3 regions of the Paenibacillus wuxiensis genome follow, and region 3 is predicted to be linked to each of the others. Evidence: predicted binding sites of a transcription regulator. Region 3 holds the regulator's gene; each other region holds the start of a gene.

The links. The regulator Rex, encoded in region 3, represses fermentation and respiration genes when NADH is low (regulators of the CRP and FNR family bind a similar motif). The targets are predictions, from matches to a motif close to TTGTGAAATATTTCACAA.
Region 1: a site for Rex is predicted at 4,973-4,990, ahead of pflB (formate C-acetyltransferase). Genes of this name have one in related genera too.
Region 2: a site for Rex is predicted at 5,492-5,509, ahead of ABN764_RS07830 (cytochrome ubiquinol oxidase subunit I). Genes of this name have one in related genera too.

Annotation. Positions count from the first base shown of each region.
Region 1 covers NZ_JBEFZI010000001.1:230,359-240,715, reverse strand. The annotation lists gene ABN764_RS01015 (DUF4855 domain-containing protein) at 1-1,044, opposite strand, end outside; gene pflA (pyruvate formate-lyase-activating protein) at 1,514-2,245, opposite strand; gene pflB (formate C-acetyltransferase) at 2,428-4,695, opposite strand; gene adhE (bifunctional acetaldehyde-CoA/alcohol dehydrogenase) at 5,197-7,824, opposite strand; gene ABN764_RS00995 (Crp/Fnr family transcriptional regulator) at 8,237-8,956, shown strand; gene ABN764_RS00990 (alpha-L-fucosidase) at 9,115-10,357, opposite strand, start outside.
Region 2 covers NZ_JBEFZI010000003.1:346,213-356,569, forward strand. The annotation lists gene cydC (thiol reductant ABC exporter subunit CydC) at 1-1,173, opposite strand, end outside; gene cydD (thiol reductant ABC exporter subunit CydD) at 1,170-2,900, opposite strand; gene cydB (cytochrome d ubiquinol oxidase subunit II) at 2,900-3,916, opposite strand; gene ABN764_RS07830 (cytochrome ubiquinol oxidase subunit I) at 3,903-5,306, opposite strand; gene ABN764_RS07835 (ABC-2 transporter permease family protein) at 5,680-6,369, opposite strand; gene ABN764_RS07840 (ABC transporter ATP-binding protein) at 6,362-7,285, opposite strand; gene ABN764_RS07845 (sensor histidine kinase) at 7,533-8,468, opposite strand; gene ABN764_RS07850 (response regulator transcription factor) at 8,478-9,182, opposite strand; gene ABN764_RS07855 (MGDG synthase family glycosyltransferase) at 9,500-10,357, shown strand, end outside.
Region 3 covers NZ_JBEFZI010000001.1:414,285-424,641, reverse strand. The annotation lists gene ABN764_RS01980 (AAA family ATPase) at 1-864, opposite strand, end outside; gene ABN764_RS01975 (quinolinate synthase) at 836-1,399, opposite strand; gene ABN764_RS01970 (hypothetical protein) at 1,643-2,161, opposite strand; gene ABN764_RS01965 (amidohydrolase) at 2,177-3,487, opposite strand; gene ABN764_RS01960 (redox-sensing transcriptional repressor Rex) at 3,484-4,131, opposite strand; gene ABN764_RS01955 (ATP-dependent DNA helicase DinG, 3'-5' exoribonuclease type) at 4,148-7,018, opposite strand; gene ABN764_RS01950 (tetratricopeptide repeat protein) at 7,164-7,820, opposite strand; gene panD (aspartate 1-decarboxylase) at 8,025-8,411, opposite strand; gene panC (pantoate--beta-alanine ligase) at 8,422-9,312, opposite strand; gene panB (3-methyl-2-oxobutanoate hydroxymethyltransferase) at 9,309-10,178, opposite strand.

The DNA of each region.
Region 1 (10,357 bases), 180 kb from region 3:
GTTCTCCGTAATTCCGTCGCCGTCAATATCTCCGAAGTTCGTCGTGTTCTCTCCCGGATTTGGCAGCATCATGACAACCTTTGTTTTGTGATTCGGCTGTCCAAGCTGCAGCCCTACTTCCTTCGTGGCTTCATTCAGCTGCTTCAAGTCGCCTTGAGCGCCAAATGTTTTATCCAGGTACCATTGCCAATCCGTCAGGAGTGAATCCTTCCCGAAATCACGACCCGCCGGAGATTGGAGACCCAGCATCAACACACCATCAAAGAACCAATCCTGAACCTGTCCGGCTTGATTCACGTAACCAATTTCCGGAATCAGGCTGTCTTTTGTCCACGCCGGAACGTCAGGATAATACCCATTGTAGACAAGTGATAAATTACGGATGCCAGCAGTGTCGACGCCTGGGTACTGGAATTCGAACGGCTTCATATTCACAACAACTGCCCCGTCAGCCTTGCCGTCTGTTCCCATAATTTCAATCTCATCTATAAATGTCCATGCCCGTGGATGCATCGAGAACACAACCTTCACGTAGCGTGCATAGGCCATCGTAGCCCCTTGTCCTCCGCCTGCAACCCCATCCTTACTGCCATCCCATACATAGGTTTGATCAATCGGAGGGCCATTCGTCCAGCCACGTTCCGTTGCTTTGTGTCCGACAATTCCCCAATTCACACTATCATCTGACACATAGATAGATACGCTCAACGGGAACAAAATCGCAGAACCTGGCCAATCTTGAAGGAAATGCGCCCTAACACTTGCTATCGATTTCCGTTGACCAAAGTCAAACGTGACTTCCCGCGCCTTCTTCTTAATGTGCCCGACCCACGCTGGATCCGTCACATTCGCAGCGCCCTTAATGCCATTGGTTAGCTTGTTGCCCGGATCTGGATAATTCGATTCCGGCGCTTCCGACCATGTGTATGTAGAACTCGGTGCAAGATTGCGGAGTTGTGGTGCCGCTTGGGCATTCGGCATGTTCGGAATAATTGACAATATCAGCATCATGCTAAGGACAAGTGCTGTCATCTTTTTCTTCATAATCAATATCCCTCCTATATACGTTCATTTTCGAAGAATACGGCCCGGATCATCTAATGATTAAGCTGCAATCATACCTCCTCTATTCATAAATTCATCCAAGAAAGTTGATCCCTCATGATGCCTGATGCCCTTTCTATGTTGAACCAGTAGCTAACAGCATCTCTTCACCTACTAGTCATGAGGACAATAGAATGCATTTCAACAGCATATATGTTTGGCGATAAAATATTTTATATGATAGCGCTTCCATTATGGATTAGGGAAATTTCCTTTTTTTCATCCTTACAGCGCATTATAGTTTTTTCCTTCCATTTTAGAAATAGTTCTTTTCGATCATTTTACACACAATACTATTGAATGCACGTTCTAAGTGAACACTCTTTCAACAATTGCAACAAAAAAAGAGATGACCTCTTCCCTGCTAGGCAAGTCATCTCTCTTCCTATATAAATAGATATGAAATACACTATACGCTCGTCTGCCCACGGCCCTTCTCAATAAGCGCATAAGCACGCTCCACCTCTTCTGCAGTCGGGGAAGGAATCCCTTCAAGCGGATACTTCTCACCTAGCTGTTCCCACTTGTATACGCCCATTTGATGGTACGGCAGGATTTCGAATTTCTCAACACCTTGCAGTGTACCGATAAAACGGCCCAGTTCAAGCAAGTCCTCTTCATTGTCGTTAATCGTCGGTACGAATACGTGTCGAATCCACATTTTCTTGCCATGCTCAGATAACCAACGCGCCGTATCCAGCGTACGTGCATTCGGCACACCTGTAAGTGCAATATGCTTCTCATTGTTAATATGCTTAATATCCAGCAGTACTAGATCCGTAACATTCATCAATTCTTCGAGCTTCGCTACTTCGTTGAAACCGTTCGAATCCAGGGTTGTATGCAGATCCCAGCGCTGCTTCACTTCACGGAATAGCTCTCTAACGAATGCAGCTTGCAGCGTTGGCTCCCCGCCCGATACGGTCAAACCGCCGCCAGAGCTGCGGTAATAAGGCAAGTAAGGTTCAATTTCAGCAAGTACTTCCTCAAGTGTCATTTCTTTGCCGTCACCTAAGCTCCATGTATCACGGTTATGGCAATATTGGCATTTGAGCGCGCACCCCTGCATGAATAAAATAAATCGTATGCCAGGTCCATCAACAGTACCGAATGTTTCTAACGAGTGAATACGTCCGATCATCTCTATCACTTTCCTCTCCAGCCCATTACAACCTGCTTACATGACAAGAGGGGCGCTCCCTCCCTGCCATTGACCGAAAGGTACTAGGCATGTGGTGTAGTTGCGCCCCTTTACTTATCAAATATCGAATATATCCTTTACATTGCTCAACTTACTTCGATTTCTACCGTACAGAAGGTTCTTTACATCGAACCATGGAATGTGCGGTTGATTACATCCATTTGCTGCTCGCGAGTCAGTTTGATGAAGTTAACTGCATAACCCGATACGCGAATTGTCAATTGTGGGTAGTTCTCTGGATGTTCCATCGCGTCCATCAGCTGTTCACGGTCGAACACGTTAACGTTCAGATGGTGCGCATTGCTGCCGAAGTATCCATCCATCATCGATACGAGGTTGGATTTGCGAACATCAAGTTCTTTACCAAGCGCCTTAGGTACGATAGAGAATGTATTCGAGATTCCATCCAAACTATGCTCATATGGAAGCTTCGCTACCGAGCTAAGCGATGCGAGTGCACCCTTCTTATCACGGCCATGCATTGGGTTCGCACCTGGAGCGAACGGTTCGCCAGCTTTACGTCCGTCAGGAGTCGTACCTGTCTTCTTACCGTACACAACGTTCGACGTAATCGTCAGTACCGATTGTGTTGGCAATGCATTACGATAAGCTTTATGCTTGCGAATCATGTTCATGAACGATTCAACCAGTTCAACAGCGATGCTGTCTACGCGATCATCGTTGTTACCGTAGCATGGATATTCGCCTTCGATTTGGAAGTCAACGGCAATGCCTTCTTCGTTACGAATCGGTGTTACCTTAGCATATTTGATTGCACTCAAGGAGTCAGCTGCTACCGACAGGCCGGCAATACCGCAAGCCATTGTGCGCAAGATTTCTTTATCATGCAGCGCCATCTCAATGCGCTCGTAGCAATATTTATCATGCATGAAGTGAATAACATTCAGTGTGTTCATGTACAGCTTCGCGAGCCATTCCATCATCTGCTTGAAGCGTTTCACGACTTCGTCGTAGTCCAATACGTCGCTTGTGATTGGAGGAAGCTCAGGTCCTACTTGCAAGCCAAGCTTCTCATCTTTACCGCCGTTGATTGCGTACAGCAAGCATTTTGCCAAGTTGGCGCGAGCACCGAAGAACTGCATTTGCTTACCGATGCGCATTGCAGATACACAACACGCGATACCGTAGTCGTCGCCGTAGATTGGACGCATCAGGTCGTCATTTTCATATTGAATGGAGCTTGTTTCAATCGATACTTTCGCACAATACTTCTTGAACGCTTCAGGAAGCTTTGTCGACCACAATACAGTCAAGTTAGGCTCTGGAGCAGGTCCCAAGTTGTACAAGGAATGCAAGAAGCGGAAGCTGTTCTTCGTTACACGTGTTGTACCGTCAGAAGCCATACCACCGATCGATTCTGTTACCCAAGTTGGGTCACCGCTGAACAGGTCGTTGTAAGCAGGTGTGCGCAAGAATTTAACGATACGCAATTTCATAATGAAATGGTCAACCAATTCTTGAGCTTCTTGCTCTGTCAAAGTACCTTCTTGAATATCGCGTTCCACATACACATCGAGGAACGAGGATACACGACCAAGGGACATTGCTGCACCGTTCTGTTCTTTGATGGCTGCCAAGTAACCGAAGTATACCCATTGGAACGCCTCTTGTGCGTTGACAGCTGGTTTCGAAATGTCCATACCGTGCATTGCAGCCATTTCTTTCAATTCAGCGAGTGCGCGAATTTGTTCTGAAATTTCTTCACGGTCACGGATAGTAACTTCATCCATTGCATCCAGCTCAAGATTATTCAGATCGTTTTTCTTTTGTTTAATCAAGAAGTCTATACCGTACAGCGCTACACGGCGGTAGTCACCGATGATGCGGCCGCGGCCGTAAGCATCTGGCAAGCCTGTGATAATACCAGCTTTACGCGCCATGCGCATGTCGGATGTATAAGCATCGAATACGCCTTGGTTGTGTGTTTTGCGAATGTCTGTGAAAATTTTGATAACATCTTCCGGCATTTCGAAGCCGTATGCTTTACAAGCATCGATCATCATCTTAATACCGCCAAATGGTTGAATGGAGCGGCGGAACGGAGCATCCGTTTGTACACCTACTACTTTCTCTTTTTCTTTATCTAAATATCCCGGTTTGTGCGATACGATCGTTGAAGGCGTGTTAACATCAACATCCCATACACCACCGCGTTCACGTTCTTCTTTGGAGAGCTGGCTCACGATATCCCATAGATCCTTCGTGTTTTGCGTTGGACCTGCCAAGAATGCTTCATCGCCCAAGTAAGGCTTGATGTGTCCGTCCAAGAAGTTCGGGACATCCACGTGAGTTTGCCATTTGCCTGCTTTGAATCCACGCCAAGGATTCATTTCATTTGTTTCTGTCATGTTCTTTTCCATCACCGACATCGTAATCCCTCCATACATGTTTGTTTTTCTGTATGTGTTGTAATCGAATTGAAAGCACACACCCAGCAAGATGTTCTCGTTCCCATTTCACATTGCTTGTGATGATTTTCACGAAAAAGGCTGCAAGGCGGTTATCTTATCTTTCGCATTCGTTCGATAGCTGCCTTTTCGTAATGCCGAGTGAGGCTATGCAGCAAGTTTTTTAGAGGCGAATTCTGAACTTTTTTCGTTCCTCCCTTGCTACGCCTTCATTGTACCTCTTTTCACACTTTCAATTATGTGATATTTATCACAATATAAGCTAGGCAAATGATTTTTTTCACATAATATGATTCAAAATGTTGTAATCTCCACTGCTTCCCTGCTTTTTGCAGGTGCTTAGCACTTGATTAGCACTCGTTTACCGCATTATAAGCAATGGTTCAGAAGTTGATTATACAACAAAGACAGCGGGGAAGATCTTCCCCGCTGCCCACTGCCCTGCTATCGTATCATTCTAATTTATTCAAATCGTCCATAGAATGCGTTCCGATATACATCAGCCAACTCTGTTACGAGTGGAAGCTTCGGATTCGCTGTTGTACATTGGTCTTCAAAGGCGCGGTCTGCCAAGTAATCAACATTGGATTCGAAGTCCTTGGCATCGAAGCCAATTGCTTGGAACGATTCTGGAATACCCAGTTCGCGGTTCAATTCCCGAATTGCGTTGATCAGGCTGTTCACGCCCTCTTCCGTGGTGCGGCATGGAAGACCGAGGATGCGTGCAATTTCCGCGTAGCGCTCATCTGCTACGAAGTGGTCATATTTCGGGAACGAAGCGTACTTCGTTGGTTTCTTCGCATTGTAACGAATGACATGCGGCATGAGAATCGCATTCGTGCGACCATGTGCAGTATGGTATTGCGCTCCCCATTTATGCGCCAAGCTGTGGTTGATGCCTAGGAACGCATTCGCGAATGCCATACCAGCAAGTGTCGATGCGTTGTGCATTTTCTCGCGAGCTTTCGGACATGCTTCATGATGAGATTTCACCAAGTTCTCGAACACGAGCTGAATGGCCTTTATTGCCAGACCATCAGTATAGTCGCTTGCCATTACCGATACATACGCTTCAATCGCGTGCGTCAAAACGTCCATTCCCGTATCAGCAACTGCCGTCTTCGGCAAGCTGTACACGAACTCTGGGTCAATAATCGCTACGTCCGGCGTCAGCTCATAATCAGCTAGCGGATATTTTGTATTGCCTTTTTCCTTATCCGTAATAACCGCGAACGAGGTTACTTCCGAACCAGTACCCGAAGTCGTTGGAATTGCGACGAACTTCGCCTTCTGGCCAAGACGTGGATACTTGAATGTACGCTTGCGGATGTCTAAGAACTTCTGCTTCAGGTTATCGAATTCAGCATCTGGATGTTCGTAGAACAGCCACATGCCCTTCGCTGCATCCATCGGCGAGCCGCCGCCCAAGGCGATAATGCAGTCTGGCTCGAAGCTGAGCATCATTTCTGTACCACGTTCCACTGTCTTCGTCGAAGGATCTGGCTCGACATCCGAGAACACTTCAATGACGACTGGGTTGCGGCGTTGACGCAAATAGTATTCCAGCTTCTCCACGTAGCCCAGCTTCACCATCATTGGGTCGGTAACAATCATGACACGGCTAATATCCGGCATCTTCGCCAAGTACTGTGTTGCACCCTTCTCGAAGTAAATCTTATTTGGCACCTTGAACCATTGCATATTCACTGTACGCTTCGCCACCCGTTTAATATTCAGCAAATTGACCGCTGTTACGTTCGAAGAAGTTGAGTTGCGGCCATACGATCCGCAGCCAAGTGTCAACGAAGGAATATTGGTGTTGTACAAGTCTCCAATCGCGCCATGAGTAGAAGGAGAGTTGACCAGAATGCGGCCTGTTTGCAGACGGTCGGCGAACTTACGAATTACCTCGTCATCATTCGAGTGGATGACCGAAGAGTGACCCATGCCGCCAAAGGCCACGATTTCAGCCGCGCGGTCAACGCCTTCTTCTGCGGTCTTCACCTTGTAGCAAGCAAGCACGGGGCTCAGCTTCTCTGCAGACAGTGGAAACTTCGGCCCCACACCATCCAGCTCAGCTACAAGTATCTTCGTTGTATCTGGTACTTGAAGTCCGGCCATCTCAGCAATCTTCTTCGCAGATTGGCCCACGATGTTCGGATTCACCGCACAGGTGTCTGTCTTCATTGCCATCGCTTGGAGCTTGCCGGTCTCATCCTTGTTCAAGAAGTAGCAGCCCTGAGCGGTCATCATTTTCTTCGTTTGCGCGTAAATCGGCTCTTCAATGATGACGGCTTGCTCGGATGCGCAGATCATGCCATTATCGAACGTCTTGGACAGAATCAAATCCGTTACCGCTTGATTCAGATCTGCCGTCTTCTCGATGAAGCATGGCACGTTGCCTGGGCCAACGCCTAGGGCAGGCTTGCCGCAGCTATAAGCGGAGCGAACCATACCAGCACCGCCTGTCGCCAGGATTAGCGCCACATCAGGGTGGTTCATCAAGCCGTTAGTCGCATCCATCGACGGATACTCAATCCATTGGATACAATGCTCAGGAGCACCATATTTCACAGCTGCCTCATGCAGGATGCGAGCTGCTTCCGCACTGCATTTCTGAGCGGATGGATGGAAGCCGAAAATAATCGGGTTGCGTGTCTTTATCGCGATGAGCGCTTTGAACATGGTTGTTGAAGTTGGGTTCGTTACCGGCGTAATCCCCATGACAATTCCAACCGGTTCCGCAATCTTCATATAAGCACCCTGCGGATTGTCCTCGATGACACCTACCGTTTTGTCATACTTGATATAGTTGTGGATATATTCAGTTGCGAAAATGTTTTTCGTAATTTTATCTTCATACACACCGCGGCCCGTTTCTTCAACAGCCATCTTGGCAAGCATCATATGCTTATCCAAGCCAGCGAGTGCCATTTGCTGTACGACCTTGTCTATCTGCTCTTGGTTCATGTCCATAAATGCTTCCTGCGCCTTATTCGCGCGGTCAATCAGTTGCTGAATGTGCTTCGTAACATCGACTTGCTCCGTTTTTTTCTCTACAGTTGGTTTCGTTTCTTGTTTTGTCGCCATTCTCTCCGCCTCCATTCATGGATACCTTGCAATGAACCTAAGAAAGGGTTTCTCTATACGGTGTGTCTGCTGTTCTGTTACGGTCCTTTTCTGAGGTTCGTGTTGGTTACAATTGTTTGTGAATCATTTCACACTTTCATTGTATCCATCTTTCGCGTGTTAGTATGTGATTAATTTCACAACACTGATTGATTTTGCTTATTTTTTTATTTCTCCCCGATTTTATTTGATTGGCGTGATATTAATCACTCGATTTAACCAAACTGTAAATAATTTTAATCGTAAATAAATTGACAACTGCGTGCGGAACATCCATGATAGTAATACGTATTCATATAGTGAAACTTGTCACATGGAATTCTTTGGGTCAAAATTACTAAAATTTGAAATATGTAAATTGGAGGGGAACAGAGTGACTAACATCACCGACAAATTTGGAGAGCCCTGCAATACCTCTTGTTTCTCAGAACAGAATGTAGAACGATTAATCAATATCGGTAAAGAACGTACCTATCCTGACAGCTCTCATCTCTTCTGGGAAGGAGATCTATCTGATAAGCTGTTCCTCCTGAAGAGCGGACGTGTAAAAATCACAAAGTCTACAGATGAAGGCAAAGAGCTAATTCTGTACATGTATCAAGCTGGGGATTTAGTCGGCCAAGTTGATCCATTCCATAGTACAAAGCACACTTTCACAGCGGAAGTCCTTGAAGAAGCTGAGGTATTGCTTATTGAGCAGAAGGATATTGAGATTCTCATATGCCAGCACTGCGACTTCTCGATTGATTTCATGAAGTGGATGGGGATCCATCACCGCCTGACTCAGACCAAGTTCCGCGATCTAATGATGTATGGTAAACCAGGCGCGCTATGCTCCACTCTCATCAGATTGTCCAATACTTACGGTGAAGAATTAGAAGACGGCGGTCTCCTGATCAACAAAAAAATTACACATACCGATCTATCGAATATGATCGGCGCTACTCGTGAGAGCGTCAATCGTATGTTAAGCGATCTTCGCAAACGCGATGTTATTGAATATGAGAATGGTATGATTGTCATTCGCGAATTAGAACACCTGCGGGAAGTATGTCATTGTGAAATGTGCCCGAATGAAATTTGCCGCATCTAATACAAAACGCCCTCATGCAAGCTTATGGCATGAGGGCCTTACTTCTTTTTACCTCTACAGATAGGGTACTGCTAACGGTTTCCCGATATGAATAAGAACATGTCCATTCCATTCTACTCCCTACCCATTGTACTTTCCTCACTGATCTTCTAATGCACTTAATTGGCTGTTAGACGGAACACATGTGCAATTGGTGCCTTATCCCCTACTTCATGTGCGGGCAGCTTTACATGCAATCCTGCTTCGTCAGAGTGGAATTGAAGCTTCTCATCCGCCCCTACCAAATGAATAGCCGTTACCTTGTCTGTATACGGAAGAATGATGTTATCGTTAACATTAGTATCTTCAGAAGGATATAAATACGTACAATATACCGTATCGTCCTTACGTGTAAAGGCGCAGCGCTGTGTAAAGTAAGGAGCGCAGATGCGCGTTCCATAGACAGCTTCCCCATAGGTGCCCATCCACGCGCCAAGCTCCTTGATGCGAGCAATCGCCCCTTCAGGAATCCGGCCATCCGGCTGTGGCCCAACATTTAGAGCCAGATTTCCTCCCTTGGCGACTACCTCCATCAGAATATGAACAAGCTGCCGGGTTGTCTTGTACTTGTCCTCAAAACGGAAGGAGAAGGATGTTCCCATTGTAATGCAGCTTTCCCATGGTACATTCATCGCATCACTTGGAATCGTCTGTTCCGGCGTAATAATGTTCTCATATGGCCCTCCAACCGTACGGTCGGCAGATAGCAGCCATGGCTGCTTCTCTCTAGCTTTCTCCACGACTTCTCCGAGACGGATATCCTGAGATACACGGCTCTCCTTGCATACCCAGCCAGCATCCAACCACAATACATCGATACGTCCGTAGTCTGTTAACAGCTCCATGATCTGTTCATGAGTAAACTGAACGAACTGCTCCCACAATTCAGGATACTCCTGCGGATTATAGGACGGGCCCCGCCACGTTGGGTTGCTTCGCTCCATCCCTGGTGCCCAATAGGTAGGTGTATGCCAGTCTGCCTTAGAGAAATAGGCTGCAATCGCCAATCCTCTGTCACGGAAAGCATCAAAAAGATGCCTGCATACATCTGCGTACTTATGGGTATGGAATGGCGTCTGTGCACCTGTTATCCGATAGTCCGTTGTTTTGGTGTCCCACATGCAAAAACCATCATGATGCTTCGTGGTAAAAATCAAATACTTGAAGCCGCCTTCAACAGCAAGATCCGCCCATAATTCCGGCTGGAAGCGCAGCGGATTAAATGTCTTATTTAGATCGAAGTATTGCTGCTTCAGCTCTTCGGCATCATAATCCCAATCCACACTATCTCGCGACCACTCTTCATCGACATCACTAAGCGCCCACGACTCTACGATACCGAGCTGGGAATAGGTTCCCCAA
Region 2 (10,357 bases), on a different contig from region 3:
TAAGGTAGACAATGTGGACTTACCGGCACCGCTTCGTCCGATAAGCGCAATCTTCTTGCCTTGCGGCACATCAAGTGATACCCCATCAATCGTTAAGGATGCTGAGCCTGTATGACGGAAGCTGACTTGATCCAAACGGATATGGGCAGACTCACGCACTTGCTGCAGCAGCTCTGGCTTCACATTCGCTGCGCTGCCAGCAGTTTGCTCAACAGGCGCCTCTCCCATGCTCGACAGGCGTTCCAACGAATCTTCATACTGAGGAAGCTTCTCTACCGCTTCCGATACCGGCAGGAAAGCGTCCATCAACGGGAACACCACAAGACCGAACGCCGCAATCATGACGGCAGGCATATTCCCATCAGCCGCTTGGCCGCCGGCCCAGTACACCATCGTAATGACCGTCAAGCCGACGACAGATTGTGCGATTAGCGTTCTCCACCGCGCCCACATCCGTAAATCTCGGTCTATACGAGCCACTCGCGCCTCATCTGCTTCATAGGAGTCGACAAATTGAGAAGCGCGTCCGCTAATGACCCAGTCGCTCATACCAAGTACCGCATCCGTCAGCTTCCGATATAGCCCGCTGCGCTCCTGCTTCATTAGGCGGTGCTTCCGACGTGTGAACCATAGCGATATCCATGGCAGAATGAAGACGAGTACGGCAATATACAGTGCCATCAGCAGTGCGAACGGAAGATCGAACCAGCCGAGGGCTGCGATCCCTGCCGCATACATTACAATCGCGACAATGCTTGGAAAAATAGTACGTACATAGACATTTTGCAAATGTTCAATATCATCTGCCAGCACGCCCAGCACATCGCCTGTACGGAATCGGGAGCGAATAAACAAAGCTTGCGGCTCCAAAATCCGGTACAGACGAACGCGCATCTTCGATAAGATGCGAAGCACGGCATCATGGCCTACAAGCCGTTCTACATAATGCACGACGGCTCTGCCAATACCAAATGTGCGCACGAGAACAATCGGCACATACACCATGAGAATGTTCTCTGGACGCGCTGCGGATTTGGATATCAAGAATCCGGAGGTGAACATGAGCGCACTCGCGCACAGTACTGTCAGCATGCCGAGGAAAATAATGAGCGCGAAGCGACCGCAGTAGCGCCGCAAATAAGGACGCAGCCATTGATTCTGTTCACGTGTCACAATATCCCCTCCTGCTGCGAAATCAACATGCTGTAATACACGCCTTGGCGTTCAAGCAGCTCCTGGTGCGTACCTGCCTCTGCTATCCTTCCATGATCCATAACGATGATCCAATCCATATCTTCCATCCAATGCAGGCGATGCGTCGCAAGGAAGACCAGCTTGCCTTCGAACAGCGATAGCATCGTCTGCTTCAGCTCATATTCTGTCTCAATATCCAGATGTGCCGTAGGCTCATCCAGCATCATAATCGGTCTGTCGCTCAGGAATGCACGAGCAAGTGCTACACGCTGCTCCTGTCCGCCACTAAGAGAGCGGCCTCCATTGCCAGTAAGCTCATCCCGACCATTTGGCAGCTCAGCAGCCAATGTAGACAAGCCAGCTGCTGCAAGGGCGCGATCCACTTCTTCATCAGAAGCTTCAGGCGCATAGAATCGGATATTGTCCGCGAGCGATACGTTGAAAAGATACGGATGCTGCGGAATATAAGTCGTCAGCTGACGCCAAGCTTCCTCATCAAGCGATGACACGTCCGCGCCATTCAAGGTGAACTGTCCTGATGTCGGACGAAGGAAACCGCCAAGCACATCAATGAGCGTAGACTTGCCTGCCCCGCTCTCGCCGACAATGCCGACTTTCAGAAGCCCCGTCACCTCACATGTTACATCATCCAGTGAAGACGGTCCATCCGCTTCATGCTTCACACCTATGCCGGACAAGGCGATTGTGCTATCCTTCGTCCAAGCAAGAGAGGATGGAAGCTGTGAGGCACATTCCCCTACTTCAGTTTCATGTTTAATGATCGCATCAATTGCTTTCCCCGCTTCTTTCCCGTTCAATGTCGCGTGATAATCAGCGCCAACCATGCGAACAGGCAGGAAATACTCAGGGGCTAAAATCAGCACCGTAAGTCCCGTCACCAATGTCATTTCTCCATTAATAAGACGAAGACCCAGGCCGACTGCTACAGAGGCCACGGATAACATCGTAAAGAAGTCAAGGGCGAAGGAGGAGAGAAAAGCAACACGCAGCGTGCGCATTGTCGCAGAGCGGTACTTGTCACTCACTTGCCCAATCGTATCGCTGTGCTTGCGGCTCTGCCCCAAGAAGCGAAGCGTCTCCAAGCCCCGAAGCGCATCGACAAAGTGGTTCGATAAAATGCGGTATGACTCCCATTGTCGATCCATCTGCTTGCGCGCAGCAAGCCCAACGAGTATCAGAAATACAATCAAAATCGGCAGCGTCACAATCAAAATAATACCGGACGCCGTATCTAGCGTGAGTACATAGAGTAGGATGAGAATTGGCGTAATGCCCGTACCCATCATCCGAGGAAGAATCAGTTCCACGTACGTGCGGAACTGGGAGACCCCTTCAAGCACAAGAGTTACGAGATTACCCGTACCTTCTGACTTGGCAAAACGAGGTCCATACTGGAACAACTTATCCATCAACTGACGCCGCAAGTTTACCCCTGTCTTCTCGGCGAAGTTGTAGGCTACCTTCTGCATGAGCAAGGTCGTCACTTGACGGACGGTAAACGCAAGCAGGAACAGACCCATATTTGCGGTTTGTTCCTGCAACGGCGCGCCGGCAAACAGGGCGGAGATAACCTCCGCCAGCTTGATTGCCAGACCTATGATGGATAATGTTTGCACGAGAGTAAGGACGGCAATGATGAACATTGTCGACCTTGCTCCCTCATACTTGAGCAAATTTTTATCCATTAGTATTCTAAATGCTCCTTCTCATGAAGCCGTTTATGGAAGACGAAATAACTCCAAATTTGATATCCTAGCACGAACGGCAGTAAGGTTAAGGCCACGATCGTCATCACTTTCAATGAGTATTGCCCGGAAGCTGCGTTATGAATCGTTAAGTCGAATGCCTTATCAATCGAACTGATCATAACACGCGGGAATAACCCGATAAAGACAGACGCGATCGATAGAATGATAACTCCGCCCGTCATGCCGAATGCCCAGCCATCGCGCTTCTTCGCCATGAAGTAGCCAGCGAGCACATAAACAACAACCCCAACTACAGCAACAGCTGTTAAGATCCCACCGCGAACCTCAAATACATCCGTCTTGAAGTATGTCATAGCACCGAAAGCAACAAACAATACCGCCAAAGGCACTAGCAGCATCTTCGCTTGCTTACGTGCACGTTCCTGCAAGGAACCAATTGTGCGCAGCGTTGTGAACATCAAGCCATGCACGAGGCACAGTACCGTAACGGTTACCCCGCCAAGCAATGTATACACATTCACCATATCGAACAGTCCAGCCTTCATTTCCATCTGGCCGTCAATTGGCAAGCCTTGAATCAGCCCTGCGAATACAACCCCGCACAGGAATGGAGGAAGCAGACTTCCTAAGAAAATCGCCCAATCCCAAGACTTCTTCCAGCGTTCTGTCTCTTTCTTGCCGCGGAATTCGAATGCGACACCGCGTCCAATCAATGCAAGCAGCAAAACGACAAATGGCGTGTAATATCCGCTAAACAGCGTAGCATACCAGTTCGGGAACGCAGCGAACATCGCCCCGCCAGCCGTAAGCAGCCATACTTCATTGGCATCCCAGAACGGACCGATCGAGTTGATTAATACGCGTTTCTCCCCGTCTGTACGAGCCAAGAACTTCGTCGACATGCCGACACCGAAGTCGAAGCCTTCCAAGAAGAAGAATCCGACAAATAACACTCCAACTAGTAGAAACCACAATTCATTAAGAGATAACATGTTGTCCCTCCTGATCAAACGGGTCATTCGAATGTTCTGCCTTCAACACTTCATTCGGACCCTTTTTGATGACACGAACGAACAAATACACAAGCACGATAGCAAGTACGGTGTAAATTGTCGAGAATGCGATAAGCGAGAATAGCACTTGACCGCCCGACACGCTCGGCGAAATACTGTCTTCTGTCCGCATGAGACCGAATACTGTCCATGGCTGACGACCAATTTCCGTCATAATCCAACCTGCTGTATTCGCAATGAACGGCAATGAGATTGCATAGAGCATGAAACGCATAAACCACTTATTCGGATTGCCCAGCTTCTTGCGTGCTGCCAAGAACCAGCCATACATGCCAAGCAGAATCATAAATGTTCCGGCAAGAACCATGATGCGGAAGCTCCAGAATGTTGTCTTCACCGGCGGAATGTAATCGCCTGGGCCATACAGTTGTTCATATTCCGCTTGCAATTCCTTCATCCCGCGGACTTCGCCGGAGAACTTACTATAAGATAGGAAGCTAAGCAAGTATGGAACTTTGAATTCCATGCTGTTCTCTTGCTTGTCTGTATTGATTGCTGCAAATACCGTCCACGGCGCAGGGTCGCCACTTGTTTCCCACAAGCCTTCACTTGCCGCCATCTTCATTGGTTGGGTATGCATCAAATATTGTGCCTGCTGGTGACCGAAAACCGCAACCAGAATGGAAGAGACCGTAGCTACGATAACACCAATTTTGAACGATTTTTGGAAGAAAGAAACGTCCTGCTTCTTCAGCAGTTTATAAGCACTCACCCCAGTGATGAGGAACGCTCCTGTTGCAAATGCACCGAAAATCGTATGCGGGAATTCAACAAGCAGCTGACCATTTGTCAGCAGCGCGAAGAAATCGTTCATTTCCGCACGGCCATTGTTAATCTCGAATCCGACCGGACGCTGCATGAAGGAGTTCGCCGCCAAGATCCACAAGGCGGACAACGTTGTACCGATGGCTACAAGCCAAATGCACAAGCAGTGCACCTTCTTCGATAAGCGATCCCATCCAAATATCCATAATCCGATAAACGTTGATTCCATAAAAAATGCCAGCAATGCTTCAATCGCAAGCGGCGCACCGAACACGTCCCCAACAAAGCGAGAATAGTTCGACCAGTTCATCCCGAACTGGAATTCCTGAATAATACCTGTGACAACCCCGACACCGAAGTTAATGAGGAACAGCTTCCCCCAGAACTTCGTCATCTTCTTGTACTCTTCATTTGCCTTGACGACATACATCGTCTCCATCATTGCAATGAGCAATGCTAGACCAATCGATACCGGTACGAAGAAGAAGTGAAAAATCGTCGTCGATGCAAACTGAATGCGCGATAATAAGATCGTATCCCACATATCGTTGTCCTTCCACCTTTCTATTTATACTCTCATTCCTATGCTGAATAGGCTGTAATGCCTGCGTCGAACACGGGATCAATGACGTTGATTACATGTTCCAGTTGTATTCTGTCAGATACAGAAACGCTGCAATGTGATATTAATCACAATTTTAAAGCAATTACTTGATCAAAATAAGAACATTGTGTCAAATTTCACAAATATGTCGAAAAAAAGTGAAAAAAAGAAGAAAAAAGACATTGTGCCTTCTTTCCTCTTTACAAGCAGCCCGCAATGTGCTGCACCTTTTTTCCAGAACCCTTCTGAAATTTGTCACCAATTTGGGCATGTCACATCGCTGTCACAACAAGGTATTTCGCTGCATCTATTTTTATTTATACAGGTCGATCGTGTCAATCTTGCGAATCGTCAAGTAACCAATCACTACACCAAGCGCAGCAAAAGCAAATGGCACTGCGATAATGGACCACAAGGTAAATCCACCAGTCGACGAGCCTAGAAAGCCTGCAATTAGAATGGAGCTCGTAATGGTCGCCGCCGCTGAATATTTGCGCATGCCGAACCATAATGGAATCAGACTTAAGCAGCTTGCTGCTAAGGAGTTGATAACACTAGTTGCCACTTGATGCGTAACCATACTCATTGTCGCCGTCCCGGGTACAGTGTGCGCATAAGAATTGTATAAAAGGAATCCACTGATTAGTACAATATTTGATAGAATAATGGCGATGAAGGTGTACAAGACCACAATGATCAGCTTGGCTGTTATGAGCTTCTTCCGTGGAATCGGGTACATGAACATGACCGTGATAGACTTGCTCTTAAACTCATCAATAACCATTCGGCTTAGCAATACCGAGGCCGTAATAATGAAAGCTACCTTCACAAACGTATCGATGATGCCTAATACCTCGGGCAAGTTCTTGAACGCGATATCGCGTGTATCTCCATAGATTCCAAGCAAAATAAAGAGGAATATCCCGATCGTGATATACATGGCCGTACGTATATAGGTAGCAAACCGGAATTTCTTCAGTTCCAGTCGAATGAGCTTATTCACGAGCAGCCCCTCCATTCAACAGCTTCATAAAGTAATCCTCCAAGGAATGATGCTTCTTATGGACAGACTCTACCATGACATCGTTCATAACAAATGCCTTCGTAATATCTTGCTGAGACACCCCCGATTGATAGATGCGGATGATCCGGTTGTCCGTAATGCGGAAATTCGAAATATGCATGACTTCTTCAAGCACATAGGCTGCCTTGCTCGCATTATCAGTGATGACCTCAATGAATTCGGACTGCTGCGCCCGAACCCGCTCCATTGGCACTTCCTCCAACAGCACCCCATGGTTAATGACACCGATCGTGTCTGCAACCAGCTCCATTTCCCCTAAGATGTGGCTGGAGATCAAGAGCGTAATGCCGAACTCGCGTGACAGCTTCTTGAACAGGTCACGTATCTCCTTAATCCCTATTGGGTCCAGACCATTAATCGGCTCATCCAGGAGCAGCAGCTCTGGCTTGATCGATATGGCCCGCGCGATGCCTAGACGCTGCTTCATCCCGAGGGAGAAGTCCTTCACCTGCTTGCGTTCAATGCCGTTCAGTCCTACCAGTTCCAGTGCTTCTCCAATCGCCTTCTTATTATGGTAGCCCATGTATTCGCAATGAAGCTCCAGATTCTCCTGCGCAGTAAGACGATCATAGAAGATTGGCTGCTCAATAATTGTCCCCATGCGAGATAGCAAGGAATAGGATGAGGGTGTCATCTTCTCGCCGAACATCTCAATCTCACCGCTCGTTGGCTGCAAGAGATTCGTCATCATTTTCATAATCGTCGTCTTCCCCGCCCCATTCGGGCCAAGGAATCCGTATATCTCACCCTTCTTAATATTCATGCTCACATTCGATACGACATCTTTGCCTTGATAATTCTTCGTCAAACGATGCGTCCGTACAAGGAAGGTCATTTCATTTACCCCTCTCATCTCTTCTGATGTCTTCATTGTATCGATTAGCTATTTCTTATTTCTTACCTAATCCTTACGAATTCCTTACGTTCTTTCCGTCTTGACATACAAATAAGGTCCGCAGAGTGCCATACTGGTTACAGCACAGCAAAATCTCTTCGAACCTCGTGACCCTTCCTTCGACGTCATCAGACCTGAACCGTCTATTCATTCACAGCCAGCACTGACCGGTTTCTCGTAGAATACCTCAAGACATTCGCAGGAGCTTAATTGTAAAAATCGTTTTCTTAAAAGGCTTACTATGGAGTTCTATCGATCCGCCCATTGATTCAGCGAGCCGCTTCGTGATCGTTAACCCCAATCCGCTGCCTTCGTAATTTTTGTTGCGGGAATCCTCCAGTGTATACATGCGCTCAAAAACACGGTCTTGGTGCTGTTCCGGAATCCCCTTGCCACGATCCCATACATCAACGAACAGATGCGTATCATCACTGCGCAGAGCTATGCCCAGCACACGGCCATCAGCCCCATACTCTATCGCATTGGAGATGAGATTGTTCAGTATGCGATCCAGTGCGTCTTCATTCCCTCTCGCATAGAGAGAAGCTTCCGGAATCTGAATATCAACCTCGAACCCCCTCTTTGTAAGCCGCTCATAAAATTGGAGAATATTTTTGCGGCATAGCTCGCTCATATCGACTCGAGTCAGCTCGACATGCTTGTCCCCAGATTCTAGCTTCGCTAAATCAAAAAAGGTATGTATAAGCTCTATCACTTCTACCGTCTTGCCATGCACCCGTGTGAGCAGGCGATTCCGTTCTTCGTCACTGATGCGCTCACTGCTCAGATTCAGAGTCTCCAAGTAACCAAGTACAACGGTAAGCGGGGTCTTCAGATCATGAGAGATGTTCGATATCATCTTCCTCATCGCGATCTCCGTCTTCGCATAATTCGCCAGTGCCTTCTCATGATCGACCAGTAATTCATTTATTTGCTCAATGACCCCAATAATCTTCTTATCATCTGTGAACAGCAGGAGCTTCTCCGCAGATTGTGTACGATGAATTTGTTCCAGCTTTTTTTGAATTTCTGTTAATTGCCGATTGCGTCTTGAATGATTCGCATGCTGCGTGTAGACTACGATCAACAGGATTACCATACATATAGATAAAAGGCCCGTTATCATCATTGCTCAACCTTCCCACTTGTAGCCAATCCCCCACAAGGTCTTAATATGGATAGGATTCGACGGATCGTCCTCAATCTTCTCCCGCAGCCGGCGAATGTGAACGTTAATGACATTTTCATCGCCATAGTATTCATCGTTCCATACAAATCCATATATTTGTGCTTTTGTGAACACACGATTCGGATTGGTTACGAATAACTTTAAAATATCGAATTCTTTGGAAGTGAGTTTCATAGTTTCTTCTTGCTTCTGTACAAGATAATTATCAAGATCGATTAGCAGTTGACCTGCCTGAATGACATTCTGTTCGGGCATTGGCTTCACCGTATCGATCTGAACGTACTTCGTAGCGCGTCTAATTGCCGCCTTGATTCTCGCAGAGATCTCTATCATCGAGAAGGGCTTCGCGATATAATCATCTGCACCGAAGCCAAGTCCGAGTGCCTTGTCTACATCGCTGTCCTTCGCGGACATAATAAGAATAGGGATTGCGCTCCGCTCTCGAACAAGCTTAATCATCTCAAATCCATCTAGCTTCGGCATCATCAGATCGACAATCATCATATCGTATGTGTCAGAGGTGAACTTGGCCATGCCTTCTTCACCATTGGTTGCGGTCACTACATAAAATCCTTCCCTACTCAAATAATCCGATACCATTTCTACAATAGAAGCGTCATCTTCTACGATCAACAGCTTATGCTGCATGCCAGACTCACACCTTTCTCAGACCTTCTCGTTCATTATAGAACAATTACTTAATTTTGGGTCAAATCCCATTGGAAAAGGTAAGTAATAAAAAAAGCTGAAAATCCCCATAAATAGGACCAATAGCGGATAGAACTGGAATAGAGTCCGGACAGCATGCCCGACTCAGGTCTAGGATATAACCGAACTGAGGGCCATTTTCATGAATGGGGAGTTAGGATACGATATTAGTACCAGATAACAAGGAAACGATTGGCAGAACAGCGCAATCGAATATATAGACGAAGACTCAACTACGGCGAAGGAGTGTTATGAACATGTTCGAACGGATGGAAGCACCGTCCACACCGGGCAGGGCGAAGGTGCTTGTACTATCAGGCTCGATTGGCCACGGCCATATGCAGACTGCACAAGCAATTAAAGAAACGGCTGAACGTTGGTACGGCACAGAAGCAGATGTACACGTTGTTGATTATATGGAGCAGGTATCTCCTCACTTGCACAGTGTCGGCACGTATTGCTTCGTACAATGGGTGAAGCTGTTCCCTAGCATGTACGGGTATTTGTTCAATATGACTCGCAAGGATCGTAAGCTAGCACAGTTATTGAAGGGAGTCCGCTTCACAAGCTTACGCCCGCTGATCAAGCTCGTAGAGCAGATGAAGCCAACTGTCATTGTCAGTACGTTCCCTGCTGCCAGTGCAGCAGTATCGAAGCTGAAGGAGCGCGGCATGATTGATTGCCCAGCTGTCACGGTCATTACTGACCATACAGATCACAGCTTCTGGCTGCATCCCTATACAGATTTATATTTAGCTGGCTCTGAAGATGCCAAGACGCAATTGATTGAGCAGGGTGTTCCTCAATCCCGCATTCAGGTGACGGGAATTCCGGTTCGTCCAGCCTTCTATGAATCCTATTCGAGGACAGAACTGCGCAAGAAGTATGAACTTGATTCCTCCAAGCTGACCGTTCTTCTGATGGGCGGTGGCTGCGGTTTGATGGATCCATCCATGTTGGATGTCATTGAGCAAGCTGGATGGGCACAGGATATGCAATTTATCATCATTTGCGGCAGCAACGATAAGCTTCGTTCACAATTAGAACGCTGGGCCGAATCCAGCCCGCTGCATGTTCGTATTGAAGGCTATGTGAAGCCTGTGCACGAATATATG
Region 3 (10,357 bases):
GCCTGAGAAGCCGAACGTTTCTTCTGCGATTTGCTCCAGACTTACTTCTTCCGCCAGTGGCTTATTCGTAGCATGCAGCTCCAAAATATGCTTGCGTCCCTTCTTATCCGGCATATCTACTTGGATATGACGATCAAAACGGCCTGGGCGCAGCAATGCACTGTCCAGCATCTCTTTACGGTTCGTGGCCGCCATTACCAGAATACGCGGTGACTCATCTGCGTACAGTCCATCCATCTCCGTCAACAGCTGGTTGAGCGTTTGATCATACTCTTTTTGTTGCCCACCTTCACGCTTGCCGCCGATCACATCAATTTCATCAATGAAGATAACTGCATTTTGTTTTTTCTCTTTCTCAGCACGCTGTCTTGCTTCCTTGAACAGCTCTCGTACACGTCCCGCTCCGACACCGACATACATCTCAACAAACTCACTGCCTGACACACCAATAAATATCGCGTCTGCATAATGAGCAGATGCTTTCGCCATTAATGTTTTCCCCGTCCCTGGGGGGCCTGTTAACAATATCCCTTTCATAGGACGAATACCGAATTTACGAATGTCATCTGGTCGTACCAGAAAATCAAGAGCTTCAATCAATTCATTCTTGGCTCTATCCTGCCCGCCAATACGCTCGAAGCTCATTTCACTAATCTGATTATTGCCTGACTTCGCACGCCCTGACGAACGCGCCAAGCCTGCTTGTCCTCTGCGATTTACAAACAGCAGAAGAGCACTGATCGCGGCAACTGCCGCGATGACCGGCCATATATTAACTCCAAGATAACTGACAAATAATATCGCTGGGATTACGATCCCTAATGCCAATTCCCAACTACGAACGGATTGCCGTTGCTTTTTCATTAGGCCATACCCCCACAGGCGATGCTTGCAAAGGAAGCAATACGGTCTTGCTTCCTTTCTCATCCTTGAGTTGAATATACACATATCGTGAATCCATTTCCGTTTGGATCTGAATACCTGGATTTTGCTGCTGCAGTTCCTTCAACCTAACAGGAATATCGCTGTATTTCTGATGTACCATTGCATCTGCAATGTCGAACATTGCACGTGACCATAACTTATCCATAAGCGGCGTGCTCTCATCATTCAAGTATTCCAATTGTACTTTTTTCCCGCTCGAATTCTGTTGCAGCTCGTCCGACACTCTTTCAATCAGGCTGCTAATATTGGTGCCATCCTTGCTCTTCAGCTTCACTTGCAGCGCATCAGGATACCATTGAACATCATACTGCGTAATTTCAGCATGCTGCTTCAATACTCGTTCCACAGGCTGCTTCACGAAATTACGTTCATACAGTGTCCAACCTCCAAATAGTGCAACAGCTGTCGTGACCATAATGAGCAAAGTAGGCATGATTCGAATCTTTTTCGCCATGCTGAAACCTCCTGTTGCAAATATATATCAATACCCCTAGTAATCTCTTTCTGATATATCAAGAGTATATCACATATGTTACTTCAACTATGGATGTAATGTGTACCATGATTGCCATCGAAATGGAGTTACTCCAATACAAAAAGCGCTGCTGCTTCGCATAGCGTACAATATGTACGTCATATGCAAAGCAGCAGCGCTGCAAAATCGCCAATAACTCGTTATTGGCTAACATTGAATATGTTATTTATTAGGCAGCGTATAGACATCCCCTATTGAGGAACCATTCGCAAATGAATAGAAATGATAGAAGTAATGAACAACCCCTTGTTCATCCTTGCGTTTGACCAATGCCTGCCATACATATTGATCATCCTTAAATGCTGGCGTAATGCGGATTACATCCGCATCCGGATATTGGGCTTCTATCTGGGCTTGAATCGTCTCTTTAGAGGTTGATTCCGCCATAGGAGTTACCTTATCAGGGAGTACCCACACGGTCTGCTCCTTACCATGTTCGTCAGTTCCCCGCACCATGTATACGACTTGATCCCATACACCCTTCTCCACTTCTGTCACATTTACGAGCTTCACTGCTTCATTCGCCCGCTTTATTATTTCCGCTTCCTTGACCCATTCGTCCTTATTGATGTATTGCACATACTGATAAGTGGCGAAGAACAATCCGACTAGAAATAAGAGAACGAGTACCGGAATCAACCACTTCCAATGCGACCTCCGGCGTACGCGTCTTCTCTGCATGAACTCTCCTCCTGCCTACCTTGCCAGCAAGCCATCAAAGCATTGCTGCGCCTCGCGAAGGATTCGTTCTTCATCCATCGTCAAGCATTCCCCATTCTTCACAACCTGCTTGCCGTCAACCCATACATGCTTGACATCTTTCGCAGACGCTGAATATACCATGTGGGATACCAAGTCGGTATGCGGCAGGAAATGAGGCTGATCAATATCTACCGCAACGAAGTCCGCCTTCATGCCTACTTCAAGGGCTCCAATATCGTCAAGGCGAATGGTCTGCGCGCCATAGATCGTACCCATGCGCAGCGCCTCTGCAGCAGGAACCGCAGTTGGATCGCCGGACACCCCTTTATGAATCAAGGCCGTAAGGCGAATTTCTTCGAACATATCCAGATTGTTGTTGCTAGCTGCACCGTCCGTACCCAAGGATACAACAACACCCGCACGCAGCATCTCAGGAACACGAGCGACACCGCTCGCAAGCTTAAGGTTGCTTCCTGGATTATGGGACACCGCAACTTGATACTTCGCAAGCGTCTCAATCTCTTCGTCCGTCAAATGAACAGCATGCGCAACGAAGGAAGGACGGGAGAAGAATCCGAGCTTCTCCAAATGCGCAACCGGACGCAGTCCATAATCCTTCACATTCTGTTCAACTTCTGCCTTTGTCTCTGACATATGCGTGTGCAATGGCAAATCCAGATCATGAGCAGCCTGTACGAAGCTCTCAATAAAGGCTGGAGGACAAGTATACGGAGCATGCGGCGCCATAATCGTACGAATGCGGCCATCTCCCTTCCCATTCCAATCCTTCGCGAATTGAATCGCCTCGTTCAGCTTCTCGCGCTGTACATCCTCTGGGCATAAGCCAATCGCACCGCGCATAAGCGATGCACGGATACCGGATTGCTCACATACCTTCGCTACTTCGTCCATGTAGTCATACATATCTACGAAGGTTGTTGTACCGCCCTTCAGCATTTCGATCACAGACAGAGCTGTTCCCCAATAGACATCTTTGGCCGTGAACTTGCCTTCCATTGGCCACATTTTCTCCTGCAGCCATGTCTGAAGCGCCAAGTCATCCCCATACCCACGAAGCAGAGACATTGCAGCATGCCCGTGTGTATTAACAAGGCCTGGAATGAAAAATAGACCTTTGCCATCGATGATTTCAGCATCAGCTGCTGTATATTGCTCTGGCAGCTCCGATCCAATATGAACGATGCGATCATTCTCAACAACCATGAACCCATGGAATGAGGACTGCTTCGCAGTTGGAGACAAATCGGCGAACATGCCGTTTTTAATAATGATTCGGTGTGTCATTCGGCGGGTACTTCCTTTCCATTATCAGATAAATAATAGGCCAAACTGAACAAATCCGTTGTAAAATCGGCAGTATGCACACGGATATTCGAAGGAACCCTCAAAATGACAGGCGCAAAGTTCAAGATCGCTTCTACTCCCGCCTCTACAAATTGATCAGCTACATACTGAGCTTCTGTAGCAGGAACCGTGATAATCCCGATACGGATTTGCTTCTCGCGTACCGTCGTAATTAGGTCAGACATCGGCTGAACTTTCAGGTTATTTATCTCGGTATTGATTTTGGATTCCTGTGCATCGAACACTGCAACGATCTTCATATTATCTTTCAAGTATACGGTGTAGTTACAGAGTGCGTGACCTAATTTACCTGCACCGACCAATCCAACATGGATAACTTGATCCAGTTTCAAAATATGTCTGATTTGTTGAATCAAATACGATACATCATACCCAATGCCCTTGCGGCCGAAGTCGCCGAAATACGCTAGATCCTTCCGAATTTGCGCAGGATTCAAGTTCAGCTTCTGTCCCAAATCTTGAGAAGAAACTGTGAGCACTTCTCGCTGCTTCAATTCCAATAGATGACGTAAATACACGGGTAATCGCCGAACGACAGCTTCTGATATCTTTAGTGCTTTCATTCTGAACAAGCCCCTCTCATCGCTCTCCAATGCCTCTTTGATTATGGTCTAGCCACGTATCAATACGTGGTACAAGTTGTTCTGTTGCCATATGCTCCATTTTTGGGCCAGGCAGCGAGTAAAGAAAATGTTTGCCGTAGCTTGTCTCTATTACACGAGTGTCATATATGATGACAATACCCTTATCCTGCGTCGTGCGCACAAGGCGGCCAAATCCTTGCTTGAAGCGAATTACAGCCTGTGGGACGGAATATTTGCGGAATGGATTCTGATTCATCCGCTTCAGCCGATCGCACTTCGCTTCCACGAGTGGATGATTCGGTGGCTGGAATGGCAGCCGTACAATCGCAAGACATGTCAACGCATCTCCTGGAATATCAACGCCTTCCCAGAAGCTGCTCGTTCCTAGCAGGACTGAATTCGGCTGATCTCGGAATCGACGTGTCAGCTTGCTTCGGTTGCCGCTGTCAATCCCTTGTCCCAGCACTTGAATGCCATGCAGGCTAAGCGCCTCCTTCAGCGGTTCATACACATCCCGCAGCATGCGGTATGACGTGAATAAGACAAGCATACGTCCTTCTGTTACCTTTGCTACATCAGCCAAGGACTGCATCAGCGTCGAGTTAAACTTGGCATCTGATGCTCCCTTCACACTAGGGAAGTCACGCGGGATGACAACAAGTGCTTGTTCCCGGTAGTTGAACGGCGACGGAAGTATGACCGTATTTAGACGACCATCCCGCTGCGCATCCTTCAAGCCAAGCTGTTCAGCTACGAATTGGAATGATTTATCAACGGACAATGTAGCCGAAGTTAAGATTACGCTCTTCTTCGGCTCGAAGAAGTATCGCTTCAGCGCTTCGCTTACATCGACAGGGACCGCATACATTTGCATTGATTTATGCTTGTATTGGAGATTGCCTTCCATCCAGTACACGGTATCCGCATCCTTGCCTTGCATAAATTCACGGAATTCATCGCGAAGCTGCCCTATGTCCTTGAATAAACCTGTCACATCAGCCGTGACGCCCTGCACTTCATCATCATCATAATCCTTCCATTCATTAACGAGCTTCTCCCCCGAACGAACAATATCACTTAAACGCGTGTGAATATCGCCTTCGAGCTCCGATACGGAGCTCCATCCATCAGGACGATTGCCAGATGGCAGCCGGAGAACAGCTTGCCCGCCTTCCGCCTGCCCCGCTTCATTCATGGAAGGAAGCATTTGATAGAGCAGCTCATGCAGCCGATCCCATTGATCCTTAACATCGACAAGCTGTGTTAACAGCTTCTCGATCCCTTCAGCCCATACGAGCGCTTTTTCATTGCCTGACAAGCGAAGACGCTGCTGTAGCAATACAAGCGCACCATTCTTGCTGTCTTTGAACAATTGGGTCAGCGGATGAATGAGTGAAAAATATTGCAAGTGAATCCCTAAATGTTTGCCTGCCGTTTCTTCGAAGTGATGTGCTTCGTCTACGACAAGCTGTTCGTATGCGGGGAGCAAACGATGCTCCGCAATCACGTCCGTAAACAATAGGGAATGATTCGTTATAATAATGTCCGATAAATTCGCATCATTCTTCGCCCGGTGGTAGAAGCACCGACGGAACCAAGGACATGCGCGATTCAGACAGGAATCACTATCACTGGCAACGGTATCCCAGAAGTCTGCACCCTTATGAACGAAATGCAGTTCTTCGTCATCTCCATGCTCCGTCTGACTGAGCCACACCAGCATTTGGGCAGCTGTCAAACTATCATCGCGTGCATGTACATACTCTCTATTACTTATTTTATGTTCAAATTTTCTCAAACACAAATAGTGACTGCGGCCTTTTAATACGGATGCCTTAAACGGAACCGGCACAATCTTCTCCAAGAGCGGCAAATCACGCTGTCTCAGCTGTTCTTGCAGATTAATTGTGTGTGTGCTAACAATCACTTTGCTCTCTTGAGAAACACTCTGATATATGGATGGCAGCAAGTACCCAAGCGACTTGCCGGTACCAGTACCTGCTTCGATTAGCAGGTGATGCTCTTGTTCGAAGCACTCCATCACTTCATTGAACATCTGCTCCTGCGATTCGCGCGGCTCATAATTATCCAAACGGCTTGCCAGATTCGTCTTAACCTGATCTAGGAACTGAGCGAAGGTCACTCCCTTAAGTGGGTTCTCTGCTGAAGAATCACGCGGCGCCTCCGTCTCTGTCCAATCCGTTTGCTTCAACGTCAATTGGCGGAACGGATAATACCCTTCTTCTTCTGTCCAATCAGACACCTCACGCTCCTGAAGCTTCTCTGCAAGCAGCCATTTCAAATCCCGCTCCTCTTGATCGCCAAACACATCAACGACGCGCTGTAGCGTCAATAATGGAAGCTGGTCAATCGCTTCTAAGCAGCGAATAAATATATCTGCTGTCGCCCTCGCATCACTGTCTGCTTGGTGCGGGCGATCATGAACAATCCCCATCTCATGTGACACAGATCCAAGCTGGAAGGAAGGCAGCGATGGAAAGAGGATGCGAAGCAGCTCAATTGTATCTAATATACGACCTGTGAACGGCAAATATCCTGTCTGTTCCAGTGCCCTGCATAGGAATTGATAATCGAAGGCCACATTATGGCCGACCAGTACGACATCCCCTAGCAAAGGGACAAGCCCCGTCATGGCATCATCAATATCCGGAGCATCCTTCACATCTTCCCCGGTAATGCCAGTGAGCTGCGATATAAATTCCGGTATGGGAACGTTTGGCCGCACAAGCGTATGATATTCGCGTTCTATCTTCAAATCATGGCCAAGAATAACCAAACCAATTTGAATTATTTCATCGTTCGGCTGACTGCCGGTCGTCTCAAAATCCAAAACAGCAAATCTCATCTTAATAGCTTTCCTCTCACAATTTCTGTTCTTAGCATAACAGATGTTCAGGCGTTTGGAAATGACTAGAGGGAAACATCTGTGCGTATTTTTTCCACACAGTCGTTCCCCTCCGATGTCATGAATCATTGATATTACATGCATGTTATTGGATATGCATCATGTGCTCGCCGCCGAGTTCAAAATGACCGCTTTTGGACTGGCATACCTTCAAATTCATAATCGGTTCCGGCAGAGCCGGATCCCATTCATGCGCCTTCAGGAAGCATGCTTCTGCCTGTGCAAACTGATGCTGCTTCGCATGAATGCAGCCAAGCGCATTGCAGGCAATGGCCTTCATGCTGTTGTTGTCAGTCAAAGGTATGATAAGTTGAAAATGATGTCCTGCTTCCTGACAATTCCCTAAATGCAAGTGCGACATCGCCAAATACGCGCGCACCTCGATATTCTCTGGCTGAATCTTAGCCGCCTGTTCCAAAAACATAACTGCTTCCTTATACATCATGAGCAAATAATACCCCTGACCCCGCTGATAGGGATCCCCATAGTCCGGAATAGCTATTTTGCTCTCCTTCACTGGGCATGGCTGTACGGGTACTGAGCTTCCCTTGCCTGCTTTGGGCCTTAACAATGACAGACGCTCTTCGAAGCGCAGCCATTCCTCCACAATATGGTCACTCATGGAGCGAAGCAGCGACACTTGATGATCGAGTTCCTGTTTTTGCTTTCCCTTCGCATGCGGGTATTGAGCAATCACTTCATCCAACAGTTCATTCATGGTCTCGAATACATGTTGCAGCACGATTCCATCCCACCTTCACAAGTGTTGCGTATCGTTGTCTTATCGGCTCACGTTCATTGTGTGTCTCACAGCTAAGTTTCATTCGGTGCTCCAACGATTCCCGTGCGCTGGCTTCCGTTGTCAGCGAAGCAGAGCAGCAATACGTCCTGCATGGTAGCGCAAGCAAGCAATTCGGCCATAAATCATGCCCCTAATCGAAATGCATTAACGAATGGTTGAATGCTCTTCTGTTAGATTCATTACTTCAACAGGCTTGTTATCTCCATCAACAAAAACAATATTCGGCTTGTATTGACGTGCCTCTTCATTCGTCATGGATGCGTAAGAAATAATAATGACATTGTCCCCTGGTTGTACCAATCGAGCTGCCGCACCATTCAAGCAAATCACCCCTGAATGCTTAGGCCCTGGAATCACGTAAGTTTCTAAGCGAGCTCCATTATAATTGTTTACGATCTGAACTTTTTCATTCGCCCAAATATCAGCCAGTTCCATTAAATGCTCATCGATCGTAATACTGCCAACATAGTTCAGATTTGCTTCTGTCACCGTAGCACGGTGAATTTTGGATTTCATCATTTCGCGCATCATTTAGTTCACCCTACTCTCCAAGAGTTAACATACGATTATCAATTAATCTTGTCCGACCGAATTTGACTGCAAGTGCAATCAAAATATTGGTACTTCGCTGATCTAGCGACATCTCCGGCGCCAGTGGCTCCAAATCTGGGAAGCTCAATACTTCAACATAGTCGATGTCTGCCAGCGGCTGCTGTGCTATCATATCCTTCATCTTCTGCTGAAGCATTGGGGCTGTCAGCTGCGGATTCTCTTCAAGCCAGACGTCAACTTGACGCAGTGAGCGGGATAGTACGAGCGCTTGCGCCCGTTCTTCCTCAGACAAATACACATTGCGCGAGCTCATTGCCAGACCATCTGCTTCGCGTACAATCGGACATGGAACAATCTCAACTGGGAAATTCAAGTCCTCCACCATGCGCTGAATGACAGCAACCTGCTGTGCATCCTTCATACCGAAGAAGGCTTGATCTGGCTGCACGAGGTGGAACAGCTTCGTAACAACGGTTGTCACACCGTCAAAGTGAACCGGACGCGTAGCCCCACACAGCGGACTTGTAATGTCATCCACATGCACTTTGGTTTTGGTAGGTGTAGGATACATCATGTCCGGTGTTGGCATGAATACGATATCCGCACCATGCTTCTTCGCTACCGCCAGATCCCGTTCTTCGTCACGAGGGTACTTCTCATAATCTTCGTTTGGCCCGAACTGTATCGGATTGACGAATATACTTAGGACCACAATATCGCATTGACTGCGAGCCTTGCTTAACAAGCTCGCATGCCCATCATGCAAATACCCCATCGTTGGAACGAAGCCAATGGTTGGGTCTCCGTCCGGACGTCTATGTTCAAGCTTCATGCGACGCAGCGCGTCTCTCAGCTCTTGTATGGAATGTACTGTGATCATGGTGTCTGCACCTTCCCACTTCCGTATAATTGTCCTGCCAATTCCTCATCTGCAGCGAATACATGCTCCTGGGCTGGGAATGTGCGCTGCTTCACTTCTTCTACATAAGAAGCAAACGCTTCACGAATGGTCGTTCCTACATCCGCATATGTTTTTACGAACCGCTTAGGACGATAGTCTGCATCATATCGTACGATATCATGGAATACGAGCACCTGCCCATCACATTTGACACCGGCTCCGATTCCGATTGTCGGAATCTCTAGCCGTTCTGAGATATAAGCAGCCACCTCATCCGTCACAAGTTCTAGTACAACACCGAAGGCTCCCGCCTCCTGCAGTGCTAGGGCATCTTCAAGCAATCGCTGTGCATCTTCCATCGTCTTGCCTTGGATTCGATATCCTCCAATTTGATGTACCGATTGCGGTGTCAAGCCGATATGTCCGAGTACCGGCACACCTGCCTGCACACAAGCCTTGACCATAGGTGCAATCTCCGCTCCGCCTTCCATTTTCACAGCTGTTGCATGTCCTTCTTGCATAATGCGGCGAACCCCATTCAGCGTCTCAGCCGCCGTGCTGTGGTAAGTCATGAATGGCATATCAGTCACAATAAACGTGTTCGGCGCTCCCCGGCGCACTGCGCGGGAGTGGTATACCATATCATCGATCGTAACCGGCAATGTAGAATCATAGCCAAGCACGACATTGCCCAAGGAATCACCGACGAGGATAATATCGACGCCCGCTTCCTCTGCCAATCGAGCAGTAGGATAATCATAGGCTGTCACCATGGCAATGGGTTCGTTTTGTTTCTTCATCGTTTTCATTTTAACAATACTTAGCGGCTGCTTCGGTTTGTTCATTCTTTCTTCATCTCCTTCAACGTCTCTTTGGCGCATTTCAACACAATCTTCCATCGTCTCTCTTACCTGATAGCTGTTGCTGTGCGCTTTTTTCTTAGTGTGTGCAAAACAAAAAACCTTTTAGCATTTCCACTAAAAGGGTCCATAAGAAAAAAAGAGGTCGCAAGCGGACGTCCTTC